DNA from 2 places in the Arthrobacter sp. TJ-217 genome. Region 2 is predicted to be linked to the other one. Evidence: predicted binding sites of a transcription regulator. Region 2 holds the regulator's gene; the other holds the start of a gene.
What was found. Region 2 encodes HspR, which represses chaperone genes until heat shock. Its sites were predicted from a motif close to AAGTTGAGTCNNNNNGACTCAACTT; they were not measured.
Positions count from the first base shown of each region.

Region 1: the regulator HspR is predicted to act here: its motif matches at 5,975-5,999, upstream of AC4D2R_RS13990 (Hsp20/alpha crystallin family protein).

Region 1 is NZ_JBZCNJ010000007.1:224,819-238,946, forward strand. It holds gene AC4D2R_RS13955 (LysR substrate-binding domain-containing protein) at 1-543, shown strand, start outside; gene AC4D2R_RS13960 (ANTAR domain-containing protein) at 593-1,327, opposite strand; gene AC4D2R_RS13965 (Dps family protein) at 1,586-2,065, opposite strand; gene AC4D2R_RS13970 (SRPBCC family protein) at 2,268-2,819, shown strand; gene pstS (phosphate ABC transporter substrate-binding protein PstS) at 2,997-4,118, opposite strand; gene AC4D2R_RS13980 (hypothetical protein) at 4,179-4,391, opposite strand; gene AC4D2R_RS13985 (SDR family oxidoreductase) at 4,538-5,335, opposite strand; gene AC4D2R_RS13990 (Hsp20/alpha crystallin family protein) at 5,456-5,920, opposite strand; tRNA gene AC4D2R_RS13995 (tRNA-Val) at 6,233-6,309, opposite strand; gene AC4D2R_RS14000 (haloacid dehalogenase type II) at 6,439-7,107, shown strand; gene AC4D2R_RS14005 (hypothetical protein) at 7,123-7,368, opposite strand; gene ku (non-homologous end joining protein Ku) at 7,368-8,210, opposite strand; gene AC4D2R_RS14015 (SRPBCC domain-containing protein) at 8,279-8,773, shown strand; gene AC4D2R_RS14020 (ATP-dependent DNA ligase) at 8,848-11,394, shown strand; gene AC4D2R_RS14025 (phosphoketolase family protein) at 11,471-13,852, shown strand; gene AC4D2R_RS14030 (GTP pyrophosphokinase) at 13,901-14,128, opposite strand, start outside.
Region 2 is NZ_JBZCNJ010000001.1:536,419-550,546, reverse strand. It holds gene AC4D2R_RS02750 (nucleotide exchange factor GrpE) at 1-607, shown strand, start outside; gene AC4D2R_RS02745 (DnaJ C-terminal domain-containing protein) at 778-1,761, shown strand; gene AC4D2R_RS02740 (heat shock protein transcriptional repressor HspR) at 1,843-2,244, shown strand; gene AC4D2R_RS02735 (hypothetical protein) at 2,368-2,934, shown strand; gene AC4D2R_RS02730 (PspA/IM30 family protein) at 2,970-3,671, shown strand; gene AC4D2R_RS02725 (DUF5655 domain-containing protein) at 3,643-4,212, opposite strand; gene AC4D2R_RS02720 (SDR family NAD(P)-dependent oxidoreductase) at 4,288-4,971, shown strand; gene AC4D2R_RS02715 (DUF5996 family protein) at 5,101-6,090, opposite strand; gene AC4D2R_RS02710 (UBP-type zinc finger domain-containing protein) at 6,459-6,806, shown strand; gene trmB (tRNA (guanosine(46)-N7)-methyltransferase TrmB) at 6,826-7,722, opposite strand; gene AC4D2R_RS02700 (M20 metallopeptidase family protein) at 7,784-9,052, opposite strand; gene AC4D2R_RS02695 (DEAD/DEAH box helicase) at 9,387-11,051, shown strand; gene AC4D2R_RS02690 (YccF domain-containing protein) at 11,246-11,692, shown strand; gene AC4D2R_RS02685 (penicillin-binding transpeptidase domain-containing protein) at 11,696-13,681, opposite strand; gene AC4D2R_RS02680 (GMC family oxidoreductase) at 13,726-14,128, opposite strand, start outside.

The DNA.
Region 1 (14,128 bases), on a different contig from region 2:
CTGTTCCTCATTCCCCTTTACGAAGAGCAGCCCGTCGTTGTCGCCTCAAGCGAAAATGCCCTCTCCCTCTATGACGAGGTTCCGCTGGCCGAGCTCGAGGCGGAAAAGCGCCTGAGCGTCGAGGAGTGCGGAGGCCCCAAGATCGCCGTCGACGTCGCGGCCTCGGGGGCCGGGGTGGTGGTGCTTCCAATGTCCCTTGCCCGGCTTCACGCCCGCAGGGACGCCGTGTACCGCCCGGTGCCCGGGCTCTCCGGAACGACGATCGCGGTGGGCTGGCTTGAAGGCAACGACTCCGCCGACGTCGAGGAATTCATTGGAATTGTGCGCGGGCGGACCGAACGCAGCTCACGCCAGCCCTCCGCCAAGGAAAATCCGGGGGCCGGGAAAAGCGCGGCCCAGAAGGCCGCGGCGAAAAAGGCGGCTTCATCCAAGGCCGCTCCCGCGAAGGCGGGTTCACGGGCGGCGCCGTCGAAAAAGGCGGGAGCCCGCAATGTTCCGAAAGGCAAGGCCTCCCCGCAGGGCCGGCGCGGGCGGCGTCGCTAGCGGCGCCGGGAACCGCCACAGGGCACTGCCCCGCGCCGGCGGAAGGACCTCAGGCCTCGAAGTGGGTTTCGGGCTCGCCCTGGCCGATTGAGGCAACCACGTTGGCGGCGATGTCCCTCACCTTTTGGTTCCGGCTGCTCGAGACGGACTTGAGGATATTGAATGCTTCCTGCTGGCTGCACCGGTTCTGCGCCATGATGATGCCGATGGCGATGTCGATTGCGGTACGCGACTTCATCGCCGCCTTGAGATTTGAGACGGAGTCGCTGTGCTGGGCAAGGCGCACCGAGAGCATCAGCGCCTTTGAGGTCTGGCGCACAAACCCTTCGGCCGTACGGATTGTTCCTTCGTCGAACCCACCGGGGCGGGTTGAATACACGTTCAGTGCCGCCTGGGTTCCTGCTTCAAGGTCGAACGGCACGGCGAGGATGGCTCCCACGCCGCGGGACTTCACATCGGAGAGATACTCCGGCCAGCGCTCGTCGGTGGCGACGTCCGCCACATGAACGGTCTTGTGCTCGATGCAGGCCACAAGGCACGGACCGTCGGCATGGAGGTACTGGATTTCGTCGAGTTCCTTGGCCAGCGGGCTGCTGCTTGCCACGGTGCCTGCGCGCCTGCTCCGAAGGAGGGTCACGCCGCACAGCACGTCACCTGAGCGGTCGAACAGCCGTTCCGCAGAGAAGCGTGCGAATTCGTTGAGGAACTCTTCAACGTCGTCGGTGTCGAGGATCAATTCCTGGAGGTAGTCCGTAGGGGATTGCCCGGCAACCTGGTCGGCCATAACTTTCTGGTCCTGTTTCGCTTGGTCATCCGGGTGGAAGCACCGGCACCAAAGAGGCATCCCAGAGTGGCTCAGGGACCGATGCACAAACCCGGAAGTGTTCATGATCGGCCTTCTGCTAGACCGTTATTCAACCTTCATAATACAAGATTTCCGTTTCACCACAGCGCCCCGATTCCTTTGGCCGGGAGGCCTGCGGGCCCGGAACAGGCGGTGAGGGAGGGCCCGCTGCAGGGCGCCCTCCCTCACCGGCGTGACTCAGACCCTGGCCGGCTCCGTCACCTCGGCGGTGGGCACCATGTTCTCGGCGTCAACCATCCAGGCGTACTGCTCAAGCTTCTCTATGAACCCGTGCAGGATGTCGGCGGTGGTCGGGTCCTCCTCGTCCACCTGGTCGTGGACCTTCCTCATTGTCCCGACGGTCGCCTCAAGCATGCGGACCACCCGTGCGACAGTGTCCTGTGTGGAGACAAGCCCGGCGGGGAATTCCTCGAGCGAGGTTCCCTTGGCCACGGCGCCGCTGCGTCCGTCGGGTACGGCGTGGAGGGCGCGCATGCGCTCGGCCAGCTGGTCGGTGAACAGCCTGGCGTCTTCGATGATTTCGTCGAGCTGCAGGTGCATGTCCCTGAAATTCTTGCCGACCACGTTCCAGTGCGCCTGCTTGCCCTGAAGGTGGAGTTCAATCAGATCAACCAGGACGGACTGCAGGTTGTCGGTAAGGGTTGGTGATGCCTTCATGCGTCCTCCAAGTGTAGAAAAATGCCCGCCGCGCGGGCGTGGACTACTGGCTCTTCAGTGGGTTGGACTAGCTTCACCCCAGTCCCCGGCGTTGGCCAAATCCGCCGGAACTACATATCCTAAGGGTACTTATGGTTTTACCGCTCCGTGGCATCGCGTCGGCGGAATGTGGAGCCGGAGTTCCAGTCAAGGAGGATCCGTCATGGCATCAATACAGGAATCAATCGAAGTTTCGGTGCCGGTCAGCACCGCATACAACCAGTGGACCCAGTTCGAGAGCTTCCCCAACTTCATGGGCGGGGTCGAGTCGATCACCCAGATCTCCGACACCCGCACCCACTGGGTGACGAACATCGGAGGGGTCAAGCGTGAATTCGACGCCGAGATCACCGAGCAGCACCCCGACGAGCGGGTGGCCTGGAAGAGCGTCGACGGGGAGTCCCATGCCGGCGTTGTGACCTTCCACCGGATCGACGCGAACGTCACCCGTCTGATGGTCCAGCTCGACTGGCATCCTGAGACCTTCGCCGAGAAGGTGGGCGCCGTGGTGAACGCCGACAAGCGCCAGGTCAAGGCCGACCTGAAGCGGTTCAAGCAATTCATCGAGAAGAGCGGCGGCGAGAGCGGCGCCTGGCGGGGAGAGGTCAACGCCCCTCCGACGGGTGAGTCGGCAGCCGCCAGTCCGGCCAACGGCGATCTTCCCGACCTGTCCCTCGATGATCCGGAATCGGGCGGTCCCCGCGCCGGCCAGTAGCGGCCGCCCGGTTTTGTAGGACACCGTTTTGTAGGACACGGATTTGTAGGACACGGTTTTCTAAGGAACACGACCCGGTAAGAAACAGCAAAAGACACGACGGCGGCGCCCCCCGGGCCCCGCCGTCGCGTTTTTGGTCAGTTGAAGTTTTCCCGGCGGCCCGGCGGCCGCCGCGGATCAGCGCTCGGCGGTCGCGATCGCGGCGATTGCCTCGGCTGCCCTGCGCGAGAGATCGACCGAGATCGGCGCGCTCTTTGCCGCCTTCGCGGCTGCCTGCTGTCCTTCGGCGCTCACGGCGTAGGTCCCGAAAGCCTTGACGACCTCGGCGGACTGTTCGTTTTCGTAGCTGGTGCAGTACACGTGGTACGAGACAAGAACCAGCGGATACACCCCCGGCGCGGTTGTTGTGCGGTCAAGGTCGAGCGAGAGGTCCCCTGCGGTGCGGCCCGGCACAACCGAGGCGACGTCGACGGCGGCCGCCGCGGCTTCGGCGCTCACCGGCACGTACTCCGTGCCGACCTTGAGTTTGGCGCGCCCCAGCGGCGGACCGACGGCCGAATCGTCGGCATAGGTGACCGCGCCCTCCGTTCCGGAAACGGTGCTCACCACTCCCGAGTTGCCCTTCGAATTTTCTCCGCTGAGCTCCCCGGGCCAGGTTCCGTCGGCTTCATCTGTCCAGATATCGGGGACGACGGCGTGCAGATAGTCGGTGAAGTTCTCGGTGGTGCCGGAATCGTCGGACCGGTTCACCGGGGTGATCGGCGTGGCGGGAAGATCAACGCCCTCGTTTTGGCTGGTGATCGCCGGATCGTTCCACTTGGTGATTTCACCGCGGAAGATCCGGGCGATGGTTGCGGCATCGAGGTTCAGTTCGGAAATCCCCGGAAGGTTGAAGGCAACACTGATCGGCGCAACGTAGGCAGGGATGTTGAATGCACCTCCGGGGCCGCAGGCGTCGGTCGATTCGTCCAGCTCCTCGTCGCTGAGGTAGGCATCCGAGCCCGCGAACGCCACCGCCCCGGCGAGCAGGGCACCGCGTCCTGCCCCCGAGCCGTCGGGGGAGTACTGGACCTGGGCGCGGGGGTTGATCGTGGCGAACTCTGCTCGCCAGGCCTCCATCGCTGGGCCCTGAGCCGAGGAGCCCGCGCCGGTGATGGCGCCCTGCAGGTCCGAATCGGCGTTTTGGGCAGCGGCTTCTTGTTCGGGGCCGAGCGGGTAATCGGAGCCGCAGGCCGAGAGGCCCAGTGCTAGAAGCGCAGCCGAAAACGGCGCGAGAAATCGGGATTCAACAAGTTTCACGCGTCCGACGTTACAGGCGAACGGGTTGAGGACAAAGGCGGGCTCCGGCCGGGAAAACGCTTAGCCGCGGCGCAGCCGGACGCCGTCTTCCCTGCAGATCAGGCGGCGTCCGGCACCGTCGCTGAGCTGGACCCAGATCACCGAAGCGTCGTCCGAGCGCATGTCGACGGTGCCGCTGAGTTCGGCCCCCGTGGGGGTATGCAGCGTAAGCCGCTCGCCGCGCCGAAGCGCGGTCCAGTCGCTGAGTTCTTTATCGGCGGTCCGGTCGGCCATCGTTGCGCTGCTCCTTCTGTTGCCAAAGACGCGTGCATTACCGTAGGCAACTCTAGGATCCGCCCCTGAACGTGCGGTGAACACCAGCAGACAGTTCCCTGTGGACGCACCGCTTCGACGACGCCCCGTCATCCGCTTCGGTCCTTCTAAAGGGTGCGCCAGTCTCCACTCGTGAGGTGCGACCCCGCCTGGGGGCCCATCTGCAGCATTCCGCCGTCAACAACAAAGGATGCGCCGGTGACATAGCTTGCGGCCGGTGAGGCGAGGAACGCGATGACCGCCGCCACCTCCTTGGGGTCACCGGGGCGGCCAACCGGGATCCCGGGCCGGTCCACCTCGCGCGGATCCTGGTCGCCGGCGTCGTTCATGGGTGTTGAAATCTCGCCGGGCAGCACCGCGTTGGCTGTGATTCCCCTGTCGGCGAGTTCAAGGGCGACAGTGCGGATCAGCCCGCCCAGGCCATGCTTCGACGCGTCGTAGGCCGCCGAACCCACCCGGGGCTGTTCCTGGTGGACGCTTGTCACTGCGATGATCCGACCGCCCCTCCCGGCGTCGGTCATGCGCTGCGCGGCCCGCTGGATGCACACGAACGCCCCGTCGAGGTTGGTGGCAAGGGTGGACCGCCACGTGTCCCAGTCGGTCTCAAGGAACATCGTGCCGCCGTTGACGCCGGCGTTGTTGACGAAGACGTCAACTCCGCCGAGCTCTCCGGCCAACTGGTCGACGACGTCGCCGCAGGCCGGTGCGTCGGAAGTGTCGAGTTGGGCGATCACAGCCTTCCGTCCCAGCCCGCGGACGGCTTTCGCGGTTTCCTCGGCGCCATCGGAATCCGAGTGCCAGGTGATGCCGATGTCACAGCCCGCCTGCGCCAGGGCGATCGCGGTGGCCCGCCCGATCCCCGAATCCGATCCTGTGACGATTGCCGTTGTGGGTGAGAAGTCCATTCCGTCATTTTTTCGGCAGCCGGAGGTGAGCGCAAGGAAAACGAGGAGGTGGACAAGGCGAAGCCCGGCCAGGTACTGCGCGCCCGGCCCGGGCTGAAGGATGGAGCGGCCGCGGCCTTCCTAAGCCTCGACGGTCTTCTGGTCGGTACCGCCCTGCAGCGATTCGCCCTTGACGGCCTCGGAATCCGCTCCGGACATGATCTCGATCTTCCGTGGCTTCGCACGCTCCGTGACCGGGATATTGACGCTCAGTACGCCGTTCTCGTACCGGGCCGAGATGGCGTCGATGTCGATTCCCTGGCCGAGGTTGAGCTGGCGCAGGAAGGATCCGCTTTCGCGCTCGCGGGTCAGCCACTTGACCCCTTCGGCTCCGCGGAGGGTACGCTCGGCCCGGATGGTGAGCAGTTGGCCGTCGACGTCGATATCCACGGATCCCGGGTCGATGCCGGGAAGGTCTGCCGTCAGGATGTAGTGGTCACCCTCGCGGTACAGATCCATGGGCATCAGGCGCAGCCCCTGCCGGGGGTCCAGCAGTGCACCGGCGACGCGGTCCAGTTCGCGGAATGGGTCGAACTTCATGGCCATTTGAAACAACTCCTTCGCAACGGCCACCGACAGTGGTGGGTCTCCTCATCTCTAGGGTTGAGCGCTCTTCGCTCAACCTGCAATTAAATTAGCACTCTCAGGGGAGAGTGCCAAGAGGTGGGAGCGGCTTTTTTGCCTAAAACGAACAGGCGGGCGTCCCCTCGGCGGAGGGCGTCGGGTGCCGGCCACGGCGGAAATACCCGTAGACGGGCATGGGAAAAGGGGCCGGGAAAGGGGTGCGTGAACGCGCAGGGGGCTGACCCCGGCCTCCGGGCTGTTACAGCACAGCACCGGATCCGGCGGTCCAACGAATGGTGCCTGCGCGGGGCCTCGATCCCCGGGCCTTCCGCGTGTGAAGCGGATGCTCTACCAGACTGAGCTACACAGGCAATGGTTCTCCAATAGCTTAGGGCATGAGCGCCGAGGTCCAAACCCGGAAGCGCCGGCAGGGCGCACAGCACAGTTTTCCGCCGGCGGTTTTCTGCCGCGGGGCTCCCCGTTTCGGGTACCGTCGATGGATGCTCCCTTCAACGATCGTCTTCGATGTGAATGAGACCCTCTCCGATCTTTCGCCGATGGAGCAGCACTTCGCCGAAGTGGGCGTCCCCGAGGGGACAGCCCGCCTGTGGTTCACCTCGCTGCTGCGGGACGGATTCGCCCTCACCGCCGCGGGGGCCAACCCCCGCTTCGCCGAGGTCGCCGAGGGCGCGCTCCGGGTGGTCCTGGCCGGCCAGCCGCTGAACCGCAGCGAGGACGAAGCGCTGAAGCACCTGCTTGGCCACTTCCGGACGCTTCCGGTCCATGCCGACGCGGGGCCCGGTATTGCCGCGCTCGCAGAGTCCGGCCACCGCCTCGTCACACTGACCAACGGGCCGCGGGCGGCAGCGGAATCGCTGCTGGAGCGCGCGGACCTCCGCGGACACTTCGACCTGTTGCTTTCCGTCGAGGACGCACCCCTGTGGAAACCGGCCCCCGAGGCCTACGCTCACGCGGCTGACGCGTGCAGAGAGAAACCCGAGGACCTGATGCTGGTCGCCGCCCACCCCTGGGACATCGATGGCGCCGCCCGTGCCGGCATGCGGACCGCCTGGGTGAACCGGACCAACGCCGCCTACCCCGGGTACGCCCGGACACCGGATCTGGTGGTCGGGGGAATCGCCGACCTGGCGCGGCGTTCGGGGCACTAGGCCGGTCCGGAAACGCTAGCGACGCATCAGCCAGCCCAGGGTCAGCGCTCCCATTGAGCGCCGGAAACCGCTCTCGCCGCCGGCAACCTCGAGCGCCGCCCAGACGGCAAGGCATCCGGTGCTTGCGCGGGCAAGAAGCTTCCGGTTGTCCTCGTCCAAGGCCATCAACGAGGCGGCGCCCAGCGCCGCCCAGCCCAGGATGGGGAGGTTGGGAGGCAGGACCACGTTCTGCCGCCCCAGGTCATCGGTAAAAAATCCCATCAGGCACCCTTCTTCTTCGAGGCGGACGGCTCCTTCTTGCCGCCGGAGCCTTTCTTCTCCCGGTTCTTCTCAACGCTGCGGCGCAGCGCTTCCATCAGGTCGAGGACATTCCCACTCTCGTCCTCCTCGCCGGCCGCACCGAAGGTCTCCTCGGTATTGACCGTGTCGCCCTTTTCGATCTTGGCCTCAATCAGCGTGCGCAGCTGCACCTGGTATTCGTCGGTGAAGTTTTCCGGATCGAAATCCGTCGAGAAGGAGTCGACAAGCGCCGACGACATCTGCTTTTCCTTGGCGGAGATGCGCACCGTCTCCTCAAGGGCGGGAAAGGAGGCCTCCCGGACCTCGTCGTCCCACAGCAGGGACTGCAGCACCAGGATCTCACCGCGGACCCGGAGGGCTCCTAGCCGGCTTTTCTGGCGCAGGGAGAACTGGACGATCGCTGTCCGTTCGGTCTCCTCAAGTGTCTTCCGCAGGAGCACGTACGCCTTCGTCGACGCCGAATCCGGCTCAAGGAAGTAGGAGCGGTCGAACATGATGGGGTCGATCTGCTCGCTTGGCACGAACTCGACGACCTCGATCTCGCGGCTCCTTTCGACGGGAAGGGAAGCGAGATCCTCATCGCGGAGGATTACCGTGTGCTCGCCGTCATCGTAGGCCTTGTCGATGTTCTTGAAGTCGACAACGTCGCCGCAGACCTCGCAGCGCCGCTGGTAGCGGATCCGGCCGCCGTCCTTGTCGTGGACCTGATGCAGGCTGATGTCGTGGTCCTCCGTGGCGCTGTACAGCTTGACCGGCACGTTGACCAGGCCGAAGGCCACCGCTCCCTTCCAGATCGCTCTCATGGAACAAGTGAACACCACGCCCCGCTCACCAAGCCAGAGCGGGTTCTCCCCCGGTCTACGATGGACGGGTGACTTCCGAACCAGCAGAACCCACTGTCAGCCGCACCACCGACGACGACGGCGGGCTGCTGCTGCGCATCGAACAGCGTTTCGCCTTCCCTCCGGCGGTTCTGTGGAAGCATCTGACCGATCCCGGCAAGCTGAGGTACTGGTTCCCCTCCGAGATGGACATCCTGCCGCGCAAGGGCACGGAGGTGCGGTTCTCCGTGAAGGGTCAGCGCCCGCTGCGGGGGACGGTCCTCGAAGCCGAAAAACCCTCCCTTCTCGCCTTCACCTGGGACAAGGAGACGCTCCGCTGGGAGCTGGAACGCGAGGAGGACAAGGGGTGCCGGGTGGTCCTGACGATCACCGTCCCCGATGCTTCACGGCTTGCCACAACCGCAGCCGGCTGGCACCTGACCCTTGCGGGCCTCGACGACCTGCTCAACGAACGCAGCCTCGGGCAGAACCCGGCTCTGTGGCAGGTCTACGTGGACCGCTACCGGAAACAACTGGCCTCCTAGGAGCGGCCGTCCCGGCGGAGTAACCTGGCCGCCGGACACTGGCGTTCGCCAGCCATCCAGATAACACTTGGGGAATGGCACCGAACTCCCGCCAGTCGCAGACGGTCACGGTGCACGGCCGCACCCTAAGGCTGTCGAGCCTGGACAAGGTGCTTTACCCGGAAACGGGAACCACCAAGGCGGAGGTTCTGAGCTACTACGCTGCCGTGGCCGAAGCATTGATCACCCATGCGCGCGACCGCCCGGTGACCCGCAAGCGCTGGGTGCACGGCGTGGGGACCGCCGGAGCTCCGGGGCAGGTGTTTTTCCAGAAGAACCTTGACGCCTCCGCGCCCGACTGGATCGTGCGCCACCCGATTGAGCACAAGACCTCCACGAACCTGTACCCCGTGGTCAACGACCTTGCAACGCTCACCTGGCTGGGACAGATCGGCGCCCTTGAGATCCACGTCCCCCAGTGGCGCTTCGGCCCCGGGGGAGAACCGGGGAACCCCGACCGGCTTGTGCTGGACCTCGACCCCGGTCCGGGAACGGGGCTGCCCGAATGCGCCGAAGTGGCCCGGCTCGCCCGGGACATCCTGACGGACATGGGGCTTGATCCCCGGCCAGTCACGACGGGCTCCAAGGGCATCCATCTCTACAGCCGCCTCGACGGACGGCAGACCTCCGACCAAGTATCCTTCGTGGCGCATGAACTGGCGCGGGCCCTTGAGGCCGACCATCCCGACCTCGTTGTCAGCGACATGAAGAAGAACCTGCGCAAGGCCCGCGTGCTCGTCGACTGGAGCCAGAACAACAAGAACAAGACAACGGTTGCCCCCTATTCGCTGCGCGGGCGCCTCCACCCCACGGTCGCGGCGCCGCGCACCTGGGCGGAGCTTGAGGATCCGGACCTGGCGCAGCTCGACTACCGGGAGGTGATTCGCCGGTTCGAGGAACAGGGTGACATCCTGGCCGGCCTTGATCCGGTGCGTCCCCCGGAGTCGGAGGGCGGCGAAGCGCGGGGAGCCCCGGCGGACCGGCTCTCCAAATACCGTTCGATGCGCGATCCGGCCAAGACCCCCGAGCCGGTTCCCGACGCGGTGGGGACACCCGGCGGGAACAGCTTTGTCATCCAGGAGCACCATGCGCGGCGCCTCCACTACGACTTCCGGCTCGAACGCGACGGGGTCCTTGTCTCCTGGGCCCTGCCCAAGGGCCCGCCCGCCACGCCGCAGCGGAACCACCTCGCTGTCCAGACGGAGGACCACCCCCTCGACTACGGCTCTTTTGAAGGGAATATTCCCAAAGGGGAATATGGCGCGGGTGAGGTGAAAATCTGGGACAGCGGGACATATGAGCTGGAGAAATGGCGGGACGGCAAGGAAGTGATCTGCACCCTTACCGGCAGGGAGGACGGCGGACTTGCGTCAACCGGGAGCCGGGTGCGCCGCTACGCGCTCATCAACACCGGCGTGTCGGGCGGAGCCGAAGGACGGAACTGGCTCATCCACCTCATGAAGGACCAGCCGGGCAAGGGCCGCGCACCGGGGCAGGTGCCGGCAGCGGCGCAGGCGGTTTCCACTGACCCGGTGACCGCACGCCCAGCGCCCCCGGACAAGCTGCCCGCGGGCATATCGCCGGCGGAAACGGACAGGAGGGCGGAGGCCGCCCTGCCGGATCCGGTTGCCCCGATGCTGGCGACCCTCGGCACGGCGGCGAGCATCTACGACGAGGAGAGCTTCAGCTACGAATTCAAGTGGGACGGGGTGCGGGCCATCGCAACGGTGGCCTCCGGGCAGGTACGGCTGGTGAGCCGCAACGGAAACGACATGACCCCGATCTATCCCGAACTCGCTGACCTCGCCGAGCACGTTAACGCCGAAGCCGCGGTGCTTGACGGAGAAATCGTCGCATTGGACGAGTCGGGGCGCCCGGACTTCGGCCTGCTGCAGACACGCATGAAACTGACCCGTCCCGACGAGATCGCCGCGGCCCGCGCGAAGACCCCGGTCCGCCTCCTGCTTTTCGACCTGCTGCGTTTTGATGGCACTTCCCTTCTTCCACTGGCCTACACCCAGCGGCGGGAAATCCTTGAGGCGGCCGTCGACAGCCCCTCCGACGGGCATATCCAGGTGCCTCCGGTCCTCGACACGACGCTTGACGAGGCGGTGCGCAAAAGCAGGGAACTCGGTCTTGAGGGAGTCATTGCCAAGCGGCGCACCAGCGACTACGTGCCAGGGGACCGCTCACCGGCCTGGGTGAAAATCAGGCATCAACAGACCCAGGAGGTTGTGGTTGTGGGTTGGAGGCCGGGCAAGGGCGCCCGCGCCTCCACGATTGGGTCACTCCTTGTTGCGGTTCCCGACGGCCTCGAGCTCCGGTACGTGGGCAGGGTGGGTTCGGGCCTCACCGACCGGGATCTCGCCGAGGTCAGCTCCCGGCTGCGGAAAATGGCGCGGAAAACGGCTCCCCTCGAGGACGTGCCGGAACCCGACGCCGCCGACGCCCACTGGGTGCGCCCCGCCCTGGTGGGGGAGGTGCAGTACAGCGAACGCACGGACGGCGGCAGGCTGCGCCACCCCGTCTGGCGGGGCTGGCGCCCTGACAAGGAGCCCTCCGACGTCGTCGTCGATTTCTGAGCCCGGACCCGCCGCCGAAGCCTAAGCACGCAACTCATTCCCGCAGTTGAAAATTCAGCAAACAGGAGGAGAAAAGATGCCCAGCTTGGATATCGAAAGGCTCGACGCCTGGTGGCGGGCCGCGAACTACATCTCCGTCGGCCAGATCTACCTGCGCGACAACCCGCTGCTGAGGCGTCCGCTCGAAAGCAGCGACGTCAAGGCCCGGCTGCTGGGCCACTGGGGGACAACCCCGGGACTCAACTTCGTCTACGCCCACCTCAACCGCGTGATCTCCGAGCAGCGGCAGGCGATGCTGTTCGTGACCGGTCCCGGGCACGGCGGTCCGGCCAACGTCGCCAACGCCTGGCTCGAGGGGACCTACTCCGAGGTGTACTCCCACATCGGCAGGGACGAAACCGGGCTCAAGGATCTCTTCAAGCAGTTCAGCTACCCCGGCGGGGTTCCCTCCCATGCGGCCCCGGAGTCGCCGGGCTCGATCCATGAGGGAGGGGAGCTCGGCTACGCCCTCGTCCACGCTTACGGCGCCGTCTTCGATAATCCCGACCTTCTTGCCGTTGCGGTGGTTGGCGACGGCGAAGCCGAAACCGGGCCCCTCGCCGCCAGCTGGCACTCCAACAACTTCCTTGATCCCGCGGTGGACGGCGCCGTGCTGCCGATCCTGCACCTCAACGGCTACAAGATCGCCAACCCCACGGTGCTGGCCCGCATGCCCGAGGACCAGCTGACCCAGCTGATGTACGGGTACGGCTACGAACCGCACTTCGTCACGGTGAGCGACCCGCACGCCACCGAGCAGGCCCACCGCCAGTTCGCGGCGGTCCTCGAGGAATGCCTCGCCGAGATCCACGGCATTCAGGACCGGGCGCGCTCCGGGGAGGGCCTCCCGGAGGGGACGCCCCGCTGGCCGATGATCGTGCTGCGATCGCCCAAGGGCTGGACCGGGCCCGCCGTCGTCGACGGAAAACCGGTCGAGGGCACCTGGCGCTCGCACCAGGTTCCCCTGTCCGAGATCCACACGAACCCGGAGCACCTGCGCCAGCTCGAGGAGTGGATGCGCTCCTACAATCCCGATGAGCTTTTCACCGAAACCGGTGAGCTTCGCCCCGATCTTGCCTCCCTCGCCCCGGAGGGCGACCTGCGGATGAGCGCCACCCCCTACGCCAACGGCGGGTGGCTGCTGCGCGACCTCAAGCTTCCGGCCTACCTCGACCATGCAGTCGAAGTGAGCGCGCCGGGGAAGGAAAAGGTGAGCCCCATGATCACCGTCGGGGGGTACCTGCGCGACGTCATCGCGGCGAATCCCACGAACTTCCGCGTGTTCGGACCCGACGAGACAGCGTCAAACCGTCTCTCGGCAATCTACGAGGTCACGGACAAGGCGTGGGAGGCACGGATCGACGAGGTCGACGAGCACCTTGCCCGGTCGGGGCGGGTCCTTGAGGTGCTCAGCGAGCATCTCTGCCAGGGCTGGCTCGAGGGCTACCTGCTCACGGGCAGGCACGGGGTGTTCAACTGCTACGAGGCCTTCGTCCACATCGTCGATTCGATGTTCAACCAGTTCGCCAAATGGTTGAAGGTCCACCAGGACCTGTCGTGGCGGCGCCCCATCGCCTCCTTCAACTACCTGCTCTCAAGCCACGTCTGGCAGCAGGACCACAACGGGTTCTCGCACCAGGACCCGGGCTTCATCGACCATGTGGTGAACAAGAAGGCCGACGTGATCCGGGTGTACCTGCCGCCGGACACCAACACCATGCTGGCGGTGGTGGAGCACTGCCTGCAGACCCGGGACACAGTCAACGTGATCCTCAGCGGCAAGCAGCCAAACCCCACCTGGCTGGGGCCGGAGGAGGCGCACCTGCATGTGAAGCGCGGCATCGGGGTGTGGGAATTCGCCGGCAGCGAGGAGGCGGGAACCGATCCCGATGTCGTCCTTGGCTGCGCCGGGGACGTGCCCACGCTTGAGACAGTCGCCGCGGCTGGCCTGCTCAAGGCGGGCATCCCGTCGCTGAAGATCCGGGTGGTCAACGTGGTTGACCTGATGCGCCTGCAGGACGACACCGAGCATCCGCACGGGCTGCCGGCCCGTGCCTTCGACAACCTTTTCACAACGGACAAGCCCGTGATCTTCGCCTATCACGGCTACCCCTGGCTGATTCACCGCCTGACCTACCGCAGGACCAACCACGACAACCTCCACGTCCGCGGCTACAAGGAGGAGGGGACGACAACCACGCCGTTCGACATGGCGATGCGGAACCAGATCGACAGGTACCAGCTCGCCATGGACGTCATCGACAGGGTTCCCTCGCTCGGCTCCACCCAGGCGGCGCTGCGCCAGGCGCTCCAGGACCAGCGGGAGCGGGCGTGGCAGTACACGCGCGACGCAGGCGAGGACGCCGGTTTCATCACCGGCTGGACGCTCGACGAGTCCTCACCGGACGACGCGAAATAGGCGCCCGCGGCCCGGCCGCCGTCGGCCGGGCCCGCGGAAGGTGTGCTCCTAGGCGGCGGGGTTCTCCCGCGCACGGAAGATTTCCATCTGGCGCATGCGCCGCTGGAGGCTGTCACGGCGCGGTGTCGGGTCGGAGCCCGGCTCCTCGGCCGTCAGGTCGATATGGCGCTGCCCGTAATGCCACAGGAGCATGTCGTCAAGCAGCCGGTCCGGGCCCGGGGAATACCGGTGATCAAGCGCCCTGCGGACCTTGGTGATCGTGTCGGCCTGCAGCAG
Region 2 (14,128 bases):
TGAAACGGGCGCGGTCCGTGGGCAGCAGAACGACGCCGGCGACCCGGCACCGGCCGAGCCGGTGTCCGGGGACCCAGCCGGGGAGGAGGCGCCCCCGGCGCCTCCCGCCGCGGACACCGCCGACGGCGACGCGCTCGCCCAGGCCGAAGCCATCCTCAACGAGGCCGGCGAGGGCGAAGACGCGCCGGTGACGGAGGTCATCGCTGAACTGCGCAACGACCTGCTCCGGCTGCAGGCCGAGTACGTCAACTACCGGCGCCGCGTCGAGCGGGACCGCGATGTTGCGCGCGACCAGGCAGTCATCGGCGTCATCAACTCGCTGATGCCCGTCCTCGACGACATCGACGCCGCGCGCCAGCACGGCGACCTCGCCGACGGGCCGTTCGCGGCGATCGCGGGCAAGTTCGAGAACGCCCTCAAGGCGTACGAACTGACCCGGATCGACGAGACCGGTGTCGCGTTCGACCCGAACATCCACGAGGCGCTCATCCAGCAGCCGAGCCCGGAGGTGCAGGCCGACAGCGTCAGCCAGGTCCTCCGCGCCGGATACCGGAAGGGTGACCGGGTGCTTCGGGCGGCCCAAGTGATCGTCGCAGTACCGGAGTAATCTCCGTCAATGCTGGCCGGGTCCCCGGACGGCGGCAACGAAACTTCCCGCTCGCAGAGCTCGCAGGAAGTATTAAAGCCGCCTTCCCCGGGAACCCGGCCAGCGTCGGCAGTACCTCCGGCGGGTACTGTTCCCTACATCATTGAAGAAGCAGTGAAAGGAGACTCCAATTGGCTAGTCAGGATTGGGTCGATAAGGATTTTTACAAGATCCTCGGTGTCTCCAAGGACGCGACGGACGCCGATATCAAGAAGGCGTACCGCAAGCTTGCCCGCAAGCACCACCCGGACCGCAACGACGGCGATGCCGGATCCGAGCGGACCTTCAAGGACGTCTCCGAGGCATACTCCGTCCTTTCCGATCCTGAGGAACGCAAGCAGTACGATGCCATCCGCGCCATGGGCGGCGGAGCGCGCTTCACCGCCGGCGGGGCCGGCGGCGCCGGGGGAGGCGCCGGCGGCTTCGAGGACATCTTCGGCAACCTTTTCGGGCAGGGCGCAGGGTCCCGCCAGCGCACCGGAACCGGGTACGGCGACCTTCCGCCCGAGTTCGCCGACCTGTTCGGCGGGGGAGCCGGTGGCTTCGGCGGAGGGTTCTCGGCTCCTCCCCGGCGCGGCGCCGACCGCACCGCCAGCACCACCATCTCCTTCGCAGGCTCGATCAAGGGCACAACGATCGGCCTGCGCGAACCGTCCGGTGAAGTCATCGACGTGCGCATCCCGCCGGGGATCAAGGACGGGCAGAAGGTTCGCGTGCGCGGCAAGGGCCAGTCGGGCCCGGCAGGCAGCGGGGACCTGATGGTCACCGTCAACGTCAAGAGCCACCCGCTGTTCGAACGCGACGGCGACAACATCAAGGTCCACGTCCCGGTCACCTTCCCCGAAGCGGCGCTCGGCGCGCAGATCGAGGTTCCCACCATCTCCGGTGAGATGGTCAAGATGAAGGTTCCACCCGGAACGCCCTCGGGCCGGACCCTGCGGCTCAAGGGCCGCGGTGTTTCAACCTCGAAGACAACCGGCGACCTCCTTGTCACGATCGACGTCGTCGTCCCCCAGAACCTGTCGAAGGAAGCCGCGGCCGCCGTCGAGGCGTTCGCGGCCGCAACGGCCGATGCGAATCCCCGCGCCGGCCTCGCTGCCAAAGCGCAGCTCTAAGGGCAGCCCGCCTCCGGACGGGCTGCCCACCACCAACCGAAGAATTGCCATGAGGAGGCGACGCCCGCAATGGATGTGTCAATGCCGATCTACGTGATCTCGGTGGCCGCGGAGCTGGCCGACATGCACCCCCAAACCCTCCGCCAGTACGACCGGCTGGGCCTGGTGACGCCCAGCCGCGCTCCCGGCCGCGCCCGCCGGTATTCGATGAAGGATGTGAGCACCCTCCGGGAAATCCAGCGGCTCTCCCAGGAAGGGGTCTCCCTCGAGGGGATCCGGCGCATCCTCGACCTTGAAAACCAGGTTTCGGAACTCCAGCAGCGGGTCAAGGAACTCAGCGCCGAACTGCTGCAGCGCCGCGGCCAGCCCGACCCAAGCCGCGTCTTCGCCGCAGGGCTTGCCGGTGACGTCGTCACGCTCGCCCGCGGCCAGCGCCCGCGCGCCCGCAGCCAGGCGCTGATGGTCTGGCGGCCGCAGAGTTGAATCTTCCCGGCCGTCCTGGGCCGCCAGGGGCCCTGCGCAGAGAATGACGCTGGAAATTGGAGTGGCCGCAGGGCAGACTTGAGTAATGCCAGAACTCCGCGCACGAACGGGAATGCCGAGGAAATGATGGAAGAACTACTTCAACTCCTCCTTCTTGGCCTGGGTTTCCTGGCCTTCCTCACCATCGGCTCCGGTGTGACGCTGTGGCTGCTCGTCAGGCGCATCAAGCGTTCGGGCGTCGTGAAGCAGGCCGCCGAGCACGGAAGGCTCACCCTCCACAGCTATGCGGTGGACCCCATCACCCGTGAGCCGGCGCGCCTGATCCTCGAACTCCGCCGCTCGGTCCAGGCCACGCGGCGGGCGCTTGCCGAGGCAGTGCACCGCGGGCGGCCGGTGGGTGAGCTCCCCGGGGCGGCCCGGGAGCTGGAATGGGCGGCGCTGTCCCTTGAGGATCAGCTCAGGATTGCCGACCGGGAGCCGAACCGCGAACTCAAGCGCGAACTCTCGGCAGGGCTGGCAGGGCAGGCGCGCGCCCTCGAAAAACTGTCGGTGGACCTGCGCCGGTGCCTGCTGCAGACATCCTGGTCGCTCGACGGCGTACAGCTCCAGCGGGCCGACGTGCGGCTGCGCATGGAAATCAGCGCAATGCACTCGTGGATGAGTGCATACGGCGCCCGGCAGGCCTCGTGAGGCCGCGGAAACAGCGGCGCGGCTGAGGCTCCGGCATGTCGATTGGACGCCGCATCAAGCGCATTGTCCGCGCATCGAAAGCGTCGGCCCAGGACGCCGGCACCGACCCGATGCTCGCCGCCCAGCAGGTCCAGCAGGCGCAACAGCAGTCCCTGGAATCCGCGCGGCGGGCCGCGGCGGACCTTGCCGCCCACCGCCGGCGCCTTGAAATCATCACCCAGGACGCCGCGGCGAGGGTGCGTTACTTCGAAGCCCAGGCCGGAGCCGCCGTCGACCGCGGCGACGACGCCACAGCGCGGACGGCGATCCGTGAGGCAATGAACGCAGGCAAGCACCTGGCCACCGTGTCGGCGCAGTTTGAGGAAGCCGACGCCCAGGCCCGCAGGATCGCGGCGGACGTCGGCCGCCTTGAACGCCGGGTCTACGAAAACGCGCTCCAATACCAGGCCATCGCCGCGCAGCGCGCACGCGCCGAGGCGTCCCTCGGGGTGCAGGAGGCACTCAACGCCGCGTCGCGGCCGGTCCCCGGCGCGGAGCTTGCGGCCCGGGAAGCCGAGCGGGAGGCCCGCCGGCTCGCCGCCATTGCGGCAGCGCGGGAGGAACTGGCGTGGTCGGACTCAACATCCCTGCGCGTCGAGGAAGCGTTTGAGGAACTCGAGGCCGACACCGCGGCAGGTGAAGAGCTCGCCCGGCTCAAGGAACGACGCCCTAAAGGCTATCCTCCAGGGCAGCAGTAAGGGCCTCCATCGCCGCAGCGTCGACGTCGTCAACGCTGCGGAGGCGGATGCGCCACGCGAATGGATCGTTGGCCGGTGCGCGCACCGGCTCGACGCGCGCGTTGCCCGGCAGCGGAACGCGCAGGAGCACGTCCACCGCCGTCTTGGTGGCCGGGGTGACCTGCGCGAATTTGCGGCGGGCCGTCTGGAGCGAGACGTAGGTCTTGCGCATCTGGACCTCAACGCCCTCGGTTCCGAGCGCCCAGGCCAGGAGGATGTCGGCGATCGGCCGCAGTGCGGGCCGGTCGGCGTACTGCCCTTCGTAAAGCTCGTCAGCGGAGCGCATGAAGTACGCCGGGTAGCCGAACATGGCCCAGTCAACGCTCATCAGGCTGTACCCGGTGACATCCTGGCGTTTCAGCCAGGCCGCGAGCTCGGCACGGGATCCGATACCGGCCTCCCGGGCGGCGAGCACCCACTCGTCGACGCTGCGTCCCGTTGTGCGCTGGAGACGTTCGGCGTTCGTGTCAACCATCGCCTGCCAGGTCTTGATCTCGCTCATGGCCCACAGCCTAGCTGCCCACCGGGCGCCGGCCGGAACCCTGCGGGGTGAAGGGCCCGTTGGTACACTCGCACCATGACTGAGCTGAACGGGTCCCATTACCTCGTTGTCGGCGCCACCGGAGTGCTCGGTTCCGAGATCGCCAGGCGGCTGGCGGCGCGGGGCGCCCGGCTCACCCTCTCCGGGCGCTCGACGGCCAAGCTTGAGGCGCTCGCCGGGGAACTCGGTACGGCGGCGCTCGGCACCGTCGCGGCCGACCTCGGACGCATCGGTGCTCCCGCCGAGATCGCCGCCGCAGCGTACGGGCGCGAACTCAATGGGGTGGTGTTCGCTGCCGGCTCCGTTGCCTTCGGCCCCGCCGTCGAAGTTGATGACGAAACCCTCGATGAACTCATGCTTGCCAACCTGCTCGGCTACATGCGGCTGATGCGCGAGGTGGGCCCGAAGCTGGCGCAGGATTCGGTCGTCGTGCAGCTCAGCGCCGTCGTCGCCGAGAGCCCGACCCTTGGCATGGCCGCCTACTCGGCGACGAAGGCCGGGCTCAGCGCCTATGGCAAGTCGCTCGGACTTGAGCTGCGGCGGCAGGGGGTGCGGGTGCTCGACGTGCGGCCTCCCCACACCGAAACCGGACTCGCCGGACGGCCCCTTGCCGGCAGCGCGCCGCGGCTGCCGCGCGGCAAGGACCCGGGAGAAGTGGCCGAGCGGATCGTAATGGCCATTGTGGACGGGGAGAAGGACCTGCCGTCGTCGGCGTTCTGACGGACACGATCCCGCGCGCCACGGTGCTCGACACCGTGCTCCACACGGTCGTGGGGCGCCGCGGTTGCGGGCTCCGCAGCCTTACCCCGGCGGTTCACCGGCGCGCCGGGCGGCCCTGCTGACGGCAGGTCAGCCCGGCTGGCCCGATGCGCTTCCCTGCCCAGCCCCCGCTGCGCCCGGAGGGAGCCGGCCGGGATCCGTCTCAAGGTCTGCGCGGTCCCAGCCGCCGGCCTCGGCCGCCGCTTCGTAGGTGGACTGGAAGAACTCAAGGACGGCTGCATCCGGATCGGGAGCCGCGCGCGCCACCTCGTAGGGGAGCAGGAACTGCCGGTAATCGCTGTTGTAGTAGGCGCCGGCCGGCCGCACCGGGCTTTCGGCATACCCGGCGGTCTCGGGATAGATGTACGAATAGAAGGCGCCCTCCTCCCCGCCGCCCGGCCAGAAGCCGCAGCTGCTCAGCTCCCTCGAGTAGCTCTCGACCATCACCCAGTCCGGAGCGTTCGGGATGCCGCCGGGGTGCGGCGGGGCAGGCCTGCCGGAGAACCGCGTGCACGCCATGTCCATCGCACCCCAGAAGAAGTGCACCGGGCTCACCTTCCCGGCGAAATGCGCCCGGAACTTCTGCATGACCCGGTCCACCTGCATCAGCTGCCGCCAGAAAAGCTCGACCGACGCCCGGTCGTAGGTGCGGTGCCCGTAGTCCTCGGTGAAGGGGACAGCAGGCTCGACTTCTGTCGGCACGGCGCGGATCGATGTCGCAATGCCAAGGCCGGCCAGCGCGCTCATCGTCTCCTCGAAGAACTCGGCCACCGGCTTCGACTCGAGAACCACCGACCCTTCGCGGCCGTCGCTGCTGCGGATCCGGAGAACGTCAGCGAGGAAATCAAACTCCATGTCGAAGTTCCCCTGCCCGTAGGGGATCGAGGATGTGCCGAGGCCCCGCGGTGTCACATAGAGGGGAACATTCCACCAGTGGTTGACCAGCGGGGCGTGCGCCATGCGGATCTTCCCGACAATCTGCAGCCACATGTGGACGGTCTCCCGCGTCGAAGCCCACTCGTCGACCCGCAGCCGCGGCCAGGGCGGAACTGCGGCGGCGTCGGTTCTCGTGAATTCCACAGTGTCCCTCCGAATCTTCGGTCCTAGACGCCGGCTTTGAGGTTGAAGGAGGCCGTTCCCAGCACGACTCCGTGCCCCGCGATGAGAAGACCGTCCGCCAGCACCGTGCCCACCTTTCCTGTTCCGCGGACTGCGATGTTCACTGCTGCTCCTGGCGGTGGGAAAGCGTAATGATGGGGGAAGGTGGTGCGGCGAGTGCCCTCTGGGAGTGCTGCAGGGCCGCCGATGCGCTGCCACGAATGTACGTCCACGGGGTGCCGCGGTAAAGGGGTCACGGCCCGGCTCTGGCACCGGTGGGGCGCAGGGTGTAAAACTAGACGACCGTTGCAGGGCTTTGCTTCACGCCGCCCTGCGGGAAGGACGAAATAATGACCGATGTTACGGGGATTGATCAATCGGCGCCCCCCTCGGGGACGGGGTGCGTGGAATGCCTGACGGCGAACGGCTGGTGGTTCCACCTGCGCCGCTGCGCCCAGTGCGGACACATTGGCTGCTGCGATTCCTCGCCCAACCAGCACGCCAGCTCACATGCCGCTGAGACCGGCCACCCTGTGGTCCGCTCTTTCGAGCCGGGGGAGGAGTGGTTCTGGAACTACACCACCGGGGAGTACGTGAGGGGACCGGAGCTTGCGCCTCCGCAGAGCTACCCGCGGACCCAGCCCGTTCCGGGGCCCGAGGGCCGTGTGCCGGCCGACTGGGTCACGAAACTGCACTAGCTCCAGCGGGCTTTCGTCGTTAGAGGCGGCGGTAAGTGAGGTCGAAGATCATTCGGCCCGCCTCAATGGCCTTGTTCTCGAAGCTGGTCAGCGGGCGGCCCTCGAAGCGCGGGGCCCAGCCGCCGAGCGTGTCGGTGCCTTCGTTCTCTCCGGTGTTTCCGGTGCTGACCGGATCCTTGCCGGCACGCACGGGAGCGCCTCCAACGAGCTGCTCCACCCCGCTCGCCCACACCTGGGTCAGGGGGCTGGCCGCTCCTGTGCGCTCGCCGGCATGGGCGTTTTCGAAGAACGGCGAAGCATCAAGCACCGCGCGCATCTGCACGGCGTAATCGGACCAGTCGGTTGCCAGCCGGAACAGGGAGCCGGGGGCGAGCACGCGCGCGGCGAGCTCAGCGAAGCTTTCCTTCACGAGCCGACGCTTGCGGTGGCGGGCCTTGTGCCAGGGATCGGGGAAGTAGACCCACAGCTCGCTGACCGACCCGGCCGCGAGCATTCCCGCCATCGCCTCGGGGGCGTTGACCTGGGCCACCCTCACATTCGCGAGGTCCTTCTGGCTGATCCTGAGCATGGTCTGCGCCAGCCCCGGCCGGTACACCTCAAGGGCAAGGAAGTCGCGTTCCGGCTCCAGTTCCGCGGCGTGGGTGATCGCCTCGCCCAGGCCCGAACCGACCTCGACCACCAGGGGGGCCCTGCGGCCGAAGGCGGCCTCGGCATCGAACCTGTAACCGGGGTCGACTGAGGTATCGGCCTCAACCCGCGGCACATCGATCAGGTAGTCGGCGGAGAGTTCGGCCCAGGCGTCGCGGCGGCGCCCCTGCAGCCTCGAGCCCCGGCGGACAAAGGAGACCGGCTGGCCGCGGTGGGCTGCGGAAGCGTCGGCCGACGGCGCGTCCTGGGAGTCATGGTCTGTATACATCGGTATCAAGGCTACCGCCCGGGACGGCGCGGGGACGCCGCCCGGGCGGCTGGAACCCCGGTCAGCCGGGTTCGCCGGCGGGGGCAGCGAGCCGCGACAGCGCGAGCTGGGCGTAAAGGGCAGCGCCGTCGGCGAGGACGTTGTCCTCGAACACAGCGCCCGGCGAGTGGTTGAACGGCGCCTCCCTGGGATCCGCTCCGGGCGTCGTTGCCCCGAGGAACAGGAACGTCCCTGGCACCGCCTCAAGAATCCGGGAGAAGTCCTCCGATCCGCTCAGCGGCTGCTCCAACGTGCGGTAACGCTCCGACCCGAACAGGGCTTCGACCTGCCGCTGCGCGTGGAGGGTTTCCGCGGCGTCGGTGACGGTGAGCGGGTATTCGGTTGAGTACTCGACCTCCGCTTCGAGCCCGTGCGCCTGGGCGATGCCGTTGACGAGCTGCGGGGCCCATTCGGCCATGCGCTTCCGGTTTTCCTCCGAGAACGTGCGCACAGTGGCTTCGACGCGCGCGTTGTCGGGAATGATGTTCCGCTTCGTTCCCGCACGCAGCACGCCCACCGTGAGCACCACCGGGTCGAACATGTCGAACCTGCGGGTCACCATCACCTGCAGGGCGGTCACAATCTCCGCGGCAACCGTCACCGGGTCCTTCGCCCGGTGCGGCGCCGAACCGTGGCCACCCGCGCCGCGGACCGTCACCGTCAGGCCGTCCGACGCCGACATCAGGGTCCCGGGGCGGCTGGCAACGACGCCGTTGGGCAGCAGTGAGGACGTCACGTGGATCCCGTAGGCGGCATCAGGGACCCGCCCCGCGGCGTCGAGCACGCCTTCGCGGATCATCACCGCGGCGCCGTCGTAGCCTTCCTCGCCGGGCTGGAACATCAGCACGACGTCGCCGGCCAGCTCGCCGCGGCGTTCGGCAAGCAGGGTCGCCGCACCCGCGAGCATCGCCGTGTGGAGGTCGTGGCCGCAGGCGTGCATGACGCCCTCAACCTGGGAGCTGTAGGGGACTCCGGTGAGTTCGGCGACCGGAAGCGCGTCCATGTCGCCGCGCAGCAGCACCACCGGCCGGGGCCCCGTGCCGGAGGGCGCCGTGCCCCGCAGCACCGCCGTGACCGACGTCGACGCCGTTCCGCAGGTGATCTCGAGGGGGAGCCCGTTCAGCGCTTCGAGGACCTTCTGCTGGGTCCGGGGCAGCAGGAGTCCGATCTCCGGCTCCTGGTGGAGCCGGTGCCGCAGCTCCGTGAGGGAGGCGCTGATGCGGCGGGCGTCATCGAGCAGGCCCGGGGCCGGTTGGGCCGGAGGAGACTGCGGCGAAGCGGGAGAAATCACGGGGGTCCTTCCTGATCTGCGGCGAGCTGAATGGACACGGGTGTGTCGGATCCCACAATCGCAGACAACAGCGCCAATCGGCGGCATTGCGCGCCCGTCCGCGGCCCGTGGTCCGGCGGGCCGCCGTCCGGCTGGTACAGTGAAAGGACATGTCTGCGTACCTTTAGGGTCATTTTGACCCGCACTGCCCGCAGCCTGCGTCGATGAACGCTTTCTTTTGTCCCGCATCAAGCTTCCTTTGATGGAAGCGCGGTGGACACTGTCTGACTTTTCTTCGGCGAACCCCTGTGCCAACCGGCGCCGGGGAAGATGAGAAGAAAGTTCGTGTAAATACATGACTACTTTTGCTGCCCTTGGTGTGCCCAAAGCGCTGGTTGCGAACCTTTCCGCGCAGGGAATCACCGAACCTTTCCCCATCCAGGTCAAGACCCTGCCCGACACCCTGGCAGGGCGTGACGTCCTCGGACGCGGCCGCACCGGCTCGGGAAAGACCCTCGCTTTTGCCCTCCCCATGGTCTCCCGCCTCGCCGAGCAGGAAGCCGCCTACCGGCGCAAGCCCGGACGGCCGCTGGCACTGATCCTCGCCCCGACCCGCGAGCTCGCAACGCAGATCAACAACACCGTTGAGCCCCTAGCCAACGAGCTGGGCCTAAACACCACCGTCATTTACGGCGGGGTTTCCCAGCAGCGCCAGGAGAAGGCACTGCGTGCCGGCGTCGATATCGTCATCGCGTGCCCCGGCCGCCTTGAGGATCTGATGCGCCAGAAGCTGATCACGCTCGAGTCGGTTGAGATCACCATCCTCGACGAGGCCGATCACATGGCCGACCTCGGCTTCCTGCCCGTCGTGAAGAAGCTCATGGACACCACGCCCACCGAGGGCCAGCGCCTGCTGTTCTCGGCAACGCTCGACAACGGCGTTGACAAGCTCGTCAACCGCTACCTGAGCAAGCCCGTGACCCACTCGGTCGACGACCCCCAGGCCGCGGTGACCACGATGGAGCACCACGTGCTGCTCATCGGCGACCAGACCCAGAAGAAGCAGCTCATCGTCCAGCTCGCCTCCGGCACCGGACGCCGCCTGCTGTTCATGCGCACCAAGCACCACGCCCGCAAGCTGGCCAAGACCCTGACCGACGCCGGCATCCCCGCCGTCGACCTTCACGGAAACCTCTCGCAGAACGCCCGCGACCGGAACCTTGCGGAGTTCTCCAGCGGAGACGTCCGCGTCCTCGTGGCGACCGACGTCGCCGCCCGCGGCGTCCACGTTGACGACGTCGAACTCGTCGTCCACGTCGACCCGCCCACCGAGCACAAGGCGTACCTGCACCGTTCGGGCCGCACCGCCCGCGCCGGTTCCTCAGGCACCGTCGTGACGATCACCCTGCCGGAGCAGAAGTCCGAGGTTCAGAAGCTGATGCGCGCCGCCGGCGTCGACGTCGCCTTCGAGAACGTCAAGGCGACTTCGCCGCTCATCGGCAAGCTGATCGGTGATGTCGCGGAGAAGGTTGATCCGCGCACCCGTGCCGCACTGATCGCCCAGCGCGACTCCGCCCGCGGCGAGGGCACCTCCACCGGAGCGAACGCCCAGCGCAAGCGCGCCCGCCGCGGCACCGCAGCGCCGGCAGCCGGCGGACGCGGCGGCAGGGGTGGCCGTGGCCGCGTCTCCGCCGACGCCCAGCCCGCCCAGGGCAACCGCGCCGACCGCCGCAAGGACCAGCCGCAGGCTCCCCGCTTCGGGAGCGACGCCGGGTCAGGCACCGGCGGAAGCCGCCGTCGTTCGACCGACGAGGCCGCAGGCACCCGCAGCCGCAGGCCGGCAACCGGCCAGCGCGCCGGTGACGTCGCACCGCGCCGTCCCGCATCGGGCGCAGCACCAGCGGCCGGCGGCCAGCGCAGCCACGCGCCGTCGTCCGGCGGCAGGCCCGCATCGGCACCCCGCTCCGGCGGACCGCGCCGGGCCACCGCTCCTGCGTCGAACGAACGACGTTCGCGCTAAGCCCTGCCGAATCCGCAGAAAAGCCCCTTCCCGCATGCGGGGAGGGGCTTTTCCGTCTCCGCCTCCCCATCGAGTTGGCAGGTAACCCCCGTTCGGCGGCGCCGAAGCGTGGTGAGCTGCAGTTTCGGCGGGGGTGGCGCCGGGGAAAGAGTGGTTAGCTGCCAACTCGGTGCACCGTGAGCGACAATGGCCCAATGAACACACTCCTGAACGTGATCTGGCTGCTCTTCGGCGGCATTTGGCTTGCCCTTGGATACTTCCTGGCAGGCATTGTCTGCTGCGCGCTGATCGTCACCATTCCCTTCGGCATCGCCTCGTTCCGCATCGGCGCCTACGCCCTGTGGCCCTTCGGGCGCACCGTCGTTGACCGGGGTGGCCAGACGTACTTCTTCTCGACGCTCGGCAACATCATCTGGCTGCTGGTTGCCGGTGTGTGGATTGCCATCGGCCACGTGCTCACGGCCATCCCCATGTTCGTGAGCATCATCGGGATTCCCCTGGGCATCGCGAACCTGAAGCTCATCCCCGTGTCCCTGATGCCACTGGGCAAGGTCATCGTCGAAACCCGCGGCACCCGGCTGCCGCAGTACCAGTTCCCGCAGCAGCCGTTCCAGCCGTACCAGGCCCCGAAGTACCGCTGAGGCTTAGGAGCCGGCTCCGCCCAGGAACGACTTCATCAGCGGCCCGCCCGAGGTTGAGCCAAGCTCCCCCTCCTCGACGAAGACGGCGACGGCGAGGTCTCCCTGCAGCGCGACAACCCAGGCGTGAGTGCGGGGAGGTGTCTCGCTGCCGAACTCGGCGGTTCCCGTCTTGGCGAGGACCGGTTCCCCCGGCACGTCGTTGAGCAGCTGGGCGCCGCCCTCGTTCACCACGGCGCGCATCAGGGTGCGCAGCTGCTCGGCTTCCGCCTTGGTCAGCGCGCTGGGTTTCGCGGGCGTGCTGGACGCCGAGGGCTCCGACGACGGATCCCCCGACGCGGACGATCCACCCGACGGTTCACCCGAGGGCGACGGCGCTGCGGAGGCCTCGGGGCCGGCCCCGCCCAGGAGCGTGGGCGTGACCCGGGCCCCGGCACCGACGCTCGCGGCCATCGTGGCGAGCGCCAGCGGAGAGACAAGCACCTCGCCCTGCCCGATCATCGAGGCGGCGTGCTCCGTGCCGTCGGCCTCGGCGGGCACGGCGCCGAAGAAGGCAGGCAGCCCGATGCTTGCCTCGACGCCGATGCCGAGGTCCGCCGCGGCGGAGGCGAGCTCCTCCTGGGAGACCTTCTCGCGGTTGGAGATGAACCCGGTGTTGCAGGACTGTGCGAAGGTCTGCAGCAGCGGGATGGTGCCCACATACTGTGCCGGGTAGGTGCTCGCGTTGTTGAAGCGGCGCCCTTCGACCTCGAGCTCCGCCGTGCACTGCGTGTCCGTCTCGGGGGTGAAGCCCTTGCGCAGCAGGGCGAGGGTCGTTGCAACCTTGAAGGTCGATCCGGGAGGGTACTGCCCGAGCAGCGCGGTGGGCAGGCCCTCGCTGCCCGGGCCGTTCGCGGCGGTGAGGATCTCCCCGGTGCTGGGTCGGACGGCGACAATCGACGACGGCGACGGCTCATCGGCGAGAACCTTCTCGGCGAGGGCCTGCAGTTCGAGGTCAAGGGTGGTGGCCAGCGGGGCGCCGTCCACCGGTTCCGCGGCGAACAGCTGTTTGCGTTCGCCGGTTTCGCCGTCACCCAGGACGGCCGTGATCTCGACCCCCGGAATTCCCGCGAGCACCTCGTTGTGCTGGCGCTGCAGGCCCGAGAGCCCGGTGATGTCCCCGGCCTTGAGCGATCCCTTCGACTGTTCGATCATTTCGGCGTTTGCTTCTCCGACCGTCCCCAGCACTTCGCGCGCGAAGGTCCGCGTCGGGGCGAGCTCCAGGGTGCCCGGCAGCGCCGACGCCCCGGGGACGTCGTTGATCTGTTCGTCGCTGATTGTGCGGGAGGAATCATCGCGCAGCACGATCGCCTCGACGAACGCCTCCGCACCGGCGGCGGCGACCTGCTCGGCATAGGCGGCGGGATCGATCTCGACCAGTTCGGCCAAGGCCTTGGCCGCTGCGGGGTGGTCGGCCTCGGGGATGCGTGTCTTGTCGATGCCGACCCGCAGGATTGGGCGCTGGGTCACGAGCACTTCACCGTCGGCGCCGGTGATGTCGCCGCGGTCCGCCGGGATCTCGGTGATGTTCAGCCGTTCGTCCGGGCGGAGCTCGGGAGCGAAGACGGCGGGATCCCATTCGGCCTGCCACTGGTCCTCGACCCGGGTGAGGTTCGTCGAGGTGGAGTAGGTCCAGTCCTTGTCGGTGGCGTTGATGTCCCACGTGTACTTGAGCTCGGCGGTGGCGGTGTCGTCACCGGTCGGTTCGACGGCGCCCACGGCGACCTGCGGCTTCAGCGGCGCCACGCCCTCGGTGATCGTGGCGAGGTCCGCCGTGACATCCTCGGCTGCGGCTGCGGTGAACGACGAGCCGGTGACGTCGAGTGCCGACAGTCCCTGGGCGAGCTTCTTCGCCGCGTCCTCCGCCGTTGGGCGGTCGTCCGCGCAGGAAGCGAGCGTGGCGGCGAGCACTGCCGTGGTCAATATCGCTGTTAAGCGGTGAAGGTTCCCCATCAGGCCATTATTGCCGATGGGGAACCTTCGGTTCGCGCAAGAGATCAGCCGGCCGCCACTGTGACGAGCGCCGCGCGGTCCGCCTTGATGAGGTCGGCGCAGCGCTCGCCGATCATCATCGTGGTGATGTTGGGGTTTACCGTTGTGAGTTCGGGCATGACCGAGGCGTCAGCGACGCGCAGGCCCGTGACGCCCTTGACGCGCAGCTGGGGGTCCAGCGGTGACATCGGATCGTCCACGGCGCCCATGCGCACCGTTCCCGCGGGATGGTACACGGTGTTGTGCGTCCTGCGGATGTAGTCCTGGAGCTCCTCGTCGGTCTGCACGCCGATGCCCGGGTACAGTTCCGCTCCCGCCCACTCGGCCATGGCGGGCTGGGCGACGATCTCGCGGGCAAGCCGGATCCCCGCCACCATGACCCGCATGTCGTGCGGGTCGGTGAAGTAG